Linked DNA regions of Rudanella lutea DSM 19387. The protein of the gene in region 1 interacts with the protein of each later gene in a pairwise test. Links are inferred from orthologs where the notes say so. Each region holds a gene or a part of one and is shown on either strand. Other genes may lie near its edges. The genes, in order: RUDLU_RS0115380 and ung.

Region 1 (3,092 bases):
GATATGAATACCCAATCGGCGGCATTGGCGGCCAATTTCATCGCCCATCCGGTACACCAGCCGATCATCGCGCAGAGCGCCCAAAGCCATCTGCTTGGGAAAATCCATGGCACTGTCGAGCCGCATACCCAGCCCCCATTCACCGTCGATCCCAACGAGCATCGGGATTTTGGAGAGAGACTGATACCGATTGGTCAGTAGAGCCTGCCGGTGCGGGCCGCCCTGAAAGAAGATCAGTCCACCGATGTGGTAGTTCTGAATCAGGTGTTCAATGTACTGATAATGATTGGCGTGCCGGTTTGAGAACGTGGCCACCATGAAAAACTGCCCTACTTTTTGCTCAGGCGTCATGGTTGTAAACACGCTGTCGATCCATTTTTCGGCACTGCTGTCTACAGGAGCCAGCACTTCGACCGGCCGAGTCGCCGGAAACGTATGATCCTTGCCCTTAGGTTTAGAGACAACGGGTTTCTTAACGACCGCCGAACGCCGTAGGGTTGATACGAGTCGTTTGGCTGGCGTTGTCAAAGCCGCAGCGCTCAGTAAACCAACAAGTAGCAGACAAACTACAGATAATCCAATTCGCACGTTCTTCCCCATCGTTCACTATCAGGTAGTAGGTTCAATCCATCAAAAATGTATTTCTCGTCATACGAATCCATAAAATTAGTCAATGTACCCGTCAGACACTACTGATTACCTGCTCAGGGTATGTTTTTAACGTAAATTTTACGGGATACTGATAAGCCATTCTTACTTTTGTACAAATTACCCCCTCCTGAACGTCTATAACATAAGCATAATCAGGCGGTTCCGATAATCCGGCACATCGGCCTTACGTTATACCAACCGTGTAATTAACTCCTTATGAAACTGGGTTTCCTTACGTTTTTATCCTGTTGTCTGTTCTCTTCGGCTATGGCCCAACCTGCCAGCCAGGCGTACCGGGCTTTGCTTCATACGCTGTATGGCAATAGCACCGTACCGACGGTTACCGTGACGGAGTTGAAAGCCATGAAAGACGTGGTTTTGCTCGATACCCGCGAAAAAAAGGAGTACGATGTGAGTCATCTGCCCAACGCCCGTTGGGTTGGCTACGATGATTTCAGCTTCGAGCGGCTCAAAGGCATCCCCAAAACGGCCAACATCGTGACGTACTGTTCGGTGGGATATCGGAGCGATAAAATCGGCGACAAACTAAAAGCCGCTGGTTATGAGCGGGTTCATAACCTATACGGTAGCCTGTTCGAATGGGTGAATCAGGGCAACCCGGTTGTCGACCATACGGGTAAGCCCACCAAGCTCGTCCATGCGTACTCGCGGCCGTGGGGCGTGTGGCTTAAGCGGGGCGAGAAGGTTTACTAAAACCTAAGCACAGCCAGTATCGGCTATCAGCCCCCAAACCCTTGTGTGCCTGGACGTCTGATAGCCGATACTAAATTACTTAAAACTGCTCCGTACGCGAGAAAAAGAAGTTCCCTTCGATCTGCGCGTTTTCGTCGGAGTCAGAGCCATGGATGGCGTTTGCTTCGATCGACTTGGCATACAGCTTCCGAATGGTGCCTTCTTCGGCATTGGCCGGGTTTGTAGCACCGATCAGTTTCCGGAAGTCGGCTACGGCATTTTCTTTCTCCAGAATCATCGGTACAATAGCCCCCGACGACATGTACTCGCACAGCGATGCGTAGAAAGGCCGCTCACTGTGAACTTCGTAGAATTGGCCCGCCCGCTCGCTGCTCATCTTCGTCTTTTTCATGGCGACGATGCGGAAACCGGCTTCTTCAATCATTTTGATGATGGCCCCTGTATGCCCAGCCTCAACGGCGTCGGGCTTAATCATGGTGAATGTACGATTCGTAATCATTGGGAAGTGTACCAAATAAAATTTTGCGCAAAGGTAGCGACGAATTTCCATTTCGGGTGCCAGTTACTCGATATTGCCCCTGAAACAGCGTGCTTTACCTACTCCGGGTAGGGAGTAGGTAAGGTTTCTTCTTCTGACCGCCCGGCCACCCGGAGGATTACAGGATAAACAGGATTTTCTGGGCCTGAATAAATCCTGTTTATCCTGTAATCCTGTCAAGAGACTTTTTTTGAAAAACCCGCCCTAATGAACTTGTCCTACACCAGACCCGCCAATATCCGAAACCTGATGTTCAAATAATTTGTACCTTTGTGGCTTGATTTTTCGGCAAATGCTGCCGACCACTCATGCAAGATCTCGATGCCATTGGCGAGTTGCTTCAGCACCCGCAAACAATTCTGATTACGACACACCAAAACCCCGACGCGGACGCCATGGGCTCCTCGCTCGGATTAGCGGCCTACCTCAAAAAACGGGGGCACCGCGTTACCGTCGTTACCCCTACCGATTATCCCCAAAGTTTGCATTGGTTAGCCGGCAACAGCGATGTGGTTGTTTTTGAGGAGCGTGTACGCACGGCCGTCACCCAGTTGGTCGACGAAGCCGACCTGCTTTTCTGCCTCGATTTTTCCAGCCTCGACCGTATCCGCGAACTGGGCGCCCTGATCCGGCAGGCCCGCGGTCGTAAAATCCTGATCGATCACCACCTCGAGCCCGAATCATTTGCCGATCTCGGCCTTTGGGACCCTACAGCAGCCGCCACGGCTCAGTTGATTTTCCGCCTGATTGTTGGGCTGGGGCATAAAGACATGATTGATGTGCCGATGGCCGAGTGCCTGTACGCCGGTTTGATGACCGATACCGGCTCCTTTCGGCACGGTAGCACCACCGGCGATGTACACCGTATGGCCGCCGATCTGCTCGACCTCCGCATCGATGTGAGCAGCATTCACCGGCGTATTTACGACAACACATCGCTCGATAAGCTCCGCATGCTTGGGTATGTGCTCAACGAAAAGCTGGTGGTTGTGCCCGAATACAAGTTTGCCTACATCACCCTGAGTGCCGAGGAACTGAAGCGGTTCCGTTCCAAAACCGGCGACACTGAGGGGCTGGTCAACTACGCCCTTTCGGTGGAAGGGGTCGTTATGGCGGCTATTCTGATTGACCGGGGCGAAGAGATTCGGATCTCATTCCGCTCGGTCGGTGAGTTTTCGGTACGCGAACT
Region 2 (3,099 bases), 870 kb from region 1 along the record:
GTGGTTGCCGCCGAGTGGATTGCGGGTCGGCAGGGTATATTTGGTATGGATGATTTATTAGGAATGTAGTACTCAGTAAGCAATGGCAGTAGGCAGGCGCGAAAGCCAAACTGCTCACTGCTACTGCCAACTGCTCACTTTTTTTATCATGGCAATAACGGAGCAAAAACCAGTCTCGAAACAAAAGCCTAAAAAGTCGCCCCTTCGTGAGTGGTTCGACTCAATACTGTTCGCCGTTGTGGCAGCTACGCTTATCCGATGGCTGTTCATGGAGGCTTTTACCATCCCGACGCCCTCCATGGAAAACAGCTTGCTGGTGGGCGATTTTCTGTTTGTGAGCAAACTGCATTACGGTACGCGCACCCCGCGCACGCCCTTGCAGGTGCCTCTGACGCACCAGAAAATATGGGGCACCGAAATCCCGTCGTACAGCACGGCGCTCCAGTTACCGTCGTTTCGGTTGCCGGGCTTCACCAGCGTGAAAAATGGCGATGTGGTGGTGTTTAACTACCCCATTGAAGATCAGTACCCCCCCGATTTGCGGACCAACTACATCAAACGCTGTATTGGTATTCCGGGCGACGTGGTCGAGCTGCGGAGTCAGGAGGTATTTATCAATGGAAAGCCAATGCCCACTCCGCCTGGGGTGCAGCATGAGTATATCGTATTTACCGCTGATCAAAGTTGGGAAGATAAATATTTTCGAAAATTTGGAATAGTTAATGATTATCGAGATCCTGACCCAAATAATCACACGTTAAATTGGCAACCTTGGCAGCAGTATAACGACTCTACTAAGCAAAATGAGCTTATTGGTTATAAGGTTATCACTACTAAAGAAACTGCCGAGAAGTTCAAAACGGTTGAGGGCGTTAAGGCCGTTACCTTACTTGTCGATCAACCGGGAACGGGCTTTGGGGTATACGGTGGCGAGCAAACTAAATGGAACCGGGACTTCTTCGGGCCGTTGCAGGTGCCTAAAAAAGGGCAGACCATTCAGCTCACCCCACAAACCATTGCGTTCTACGGACCGGTGATTCAGCGGTATGAAGATAACGGCAAAGTGGAGCTGACGGCCAACAGCGTTACGGTCGACGGGAAGCCGATTACGTCGTACACGTTCAAACAAGATTACTATTTCATGATGGGCGATAACCGGCATAACTCCCTCGATTCGCGGTTCTGGGGCTTCGTTCCCGAAGACCACATTGTGGGTAAGGCCGTATTTGTCTGGATGTCGATTGACCCGAATCCAGAGTCGTTCTGGCAGAAAATCCGCTGGAGCCGCCTGTTTAGCATCATTAAATAAACGGTGAAAGGACGAAGGGGAGGAAAGGGAGAAAGGATGCACTGCAAGCAACCCTTTCTCCCTTTCCTCCCCTTCGTCCTTTTCTTCTTTTTTACCAATTAATCTCCGGCAACCCGTGCTCGCGTAGATAGGCGTTTGCCTGACTGAAGTGCTTGTTGCCAAACCAGCCCCCCCACTGAGCCGCCATGGGCGACGGGTGTTTGCTGGTCAGGACAAGGTGTTTTTTGGCGTCAATTACGGCGCCTTTTTTTTGTGCATAAGCTCCCCAAAGCAGAAAAACAACGTGCTCTTTTTCGTCGGAAATGAGCTTGATAACGGCATCGGTGAAGGTTTCCCAGCCTTTTCCCTGATGCGACCCCGCCTGACCGGCCCGTACGGTTAGGGTAGCATTGAGGAGCATAACACCCTGCTCAGCCCAGCGTTCGAGGTTCCCCGATTTCGGAATGGGTTTACCCAGGTCGTCCTGTATCTCTTTAAAAATATTGATCAACGAAGGCGGCTTTGTAATACCATCGGCTACCGAAAAAGCCAGTCCGTTGGCTTGCCCCTCGCCATGATACGGGTCTTGCCCCAGAATCACCACCCGGGTGTTGTCGAAGCTGCATTTGTCGAAAGCATTGAAAATGAGTTTGCCCGGCGGATATACGCGTTGTGTACTGTACTCGTCGCGGACAAACTGGGCTAACTTAACAAAATAGGGTTGATCAAACTCGGCCTGTAGCCGTTTCTGCCACGATTCGGCAATGACAACTTTCATGCGGATTCTGCGTTATGAGGGCAATGATAGAGGCTAATTACCCAGGCGCGACACCTACTGTGTGACGTATATAGGTCGCCAGCGTGAAGGCAAAAAAAATAGGTAGAGCCACTTGCTAAAGTAAACTTAACAACCTAATTTTCGTTCTAAGGTTGTCAAAATGAGCCTAAAATTATGATTTCGGCAGTAACGGAAGGTATCAGGGTGAGTGTGAAAACCGAGTATCAGTCGGACTACTCCAGCCCCTTACAGGCGCATTACGTTTTCACATACCGAATCACGATTGAAAATGCCAGCGACTACACCGTACATCTGCTTCGGCGTCGCTGGACAATCTACGACTCCAACGGCACCATTCGCGAGGTAGAAGGCGAAGGTGTGGTGGGTCAGCAACCCGTGCTTGAGCCGGGCGAGGTGCACGAATACGTATCGGGCTGCAATCTGCGCTCCAGCATGGGCAAGATGGTCGGTTCGTACCTGATTGAGCGCATCATCGACGGCAAACGCCTTCACATTACCATCCCGGAGTTCACCATGGTGGTTCCGTTCAGATTAAATTAAGTTGATTCAAGCGTACCTCCGTTATTGGCTCGCGGCCCGCGACGAGCACTCTCTTCATTCGCCCTTTTTGTACGATCTGTACACGCGTACCATCCGTGTTGACGACCGGGAAGCCCCTGTTTACACGCCTATTGCGCAGGTACGGCAGCAGCTTTGCTCAAACCCTACGCAAATCCACGTGACCGATTTTGGTACCGGAGCCGGACAGTATCACCGATCGGTAAGCTCTATTGCCCGAAAATCGCTCAAGGCCGACAAATACGGCCGCTTGCTGCACCGACTTACCCAACGTTTTCAGACCCGTACCGTGCTCGATTTGGGCACCTCGCTGGGGGTTACCACGGCGTATCTGGCCAAAGGGGCCGAGGCTGTTGGGGGGCAAGTGGTCACCTTTGAAGGCTGCCCCGAAACGGCGGATCTGGCGGGTCAGACCTTTGCGCAACTGGGATGTACCAACGTGCGGCAGGTGGTG

The links.
Region 2: the proteins of RUDLU_RS0115380 (region 1) and ung interact in binary tests that used the Escherichia coli proteins (3 or more experiments, as listed by UniProt). The link is inferred for Rudanella lutea DSM 19387 from one-to-one orthologs.

The regions. Positions count from the first base shown.
Region 1 is NZ_KB913013.1:3,720,122-3,723,213, reverse strand. What follows is about bases 155-2,918. They hold RUDLU_RS0115380 (nucleoside-diphosphate kinase), read right to left. Parts: upstream 1,865-2,918; coding sequence 1,445-1,864; downstream 155-1,444. Other genes in these bases: RUDLU_RS0115375 (DHH family phosphoesterase), read left to right, coding at 2,212-2,918; RUDLU_RS0115385 (rhodanese-like domain-containing protein), read left to right, coding at 868-1,365; RUDLU_RS0115390 (serine hydrolase domain-containing protein), read right to left, coding at 155-600. Also shown: more of RUDLU_RS0115390, read right to left, coding at 1-154; more of RUDLU_RS0115375, read left to right, coding at 2,919-3,092. UniProt on the Escherichia coli protein: Major role in the synthesis of nucleoside triphosphates other than ATP. The ATP gamma phosphate is transferred to the NDP beta phosphate via a ping-pong mechanism, using a phosphorylated active-site intermediate.
Region 2 is NZ_KB913013.1:4,594,405-4,597,503, forward strand. The notes cover bases 234-3,004. They hold ung (uracil-DNA glycosylase), read right to left. Parts: upstream 2,067-3,004; coding sequence 1,401-2,066; downstream 234-1,400. Other genes in these bases: lepB (signal peptidase I), read left to right, coding at 234-1,309; apaG (Co2+/Mg2+ efflux protein ApaG), read left to right, coding at 2,241-2,627; RUDLU_RS0119005 (O-methyltransferase), read left to right, coding at 2,629-3,004. In the rest of the region: dapB (4-hydroxy-tetrahydrodipicolinate reductase), read left to right, coding at 1-69; more of lepB, read left to right, coding at 149-233; more of RUDLU_RS0119005, read left to right, coding at 3,005-3,099. UniProt on the Escherichia coli protein: Excises uracil residues from the DNA which can arise as a result of misincorporation of dUMP residues by DNA polymerase or due to deamination of cytosine.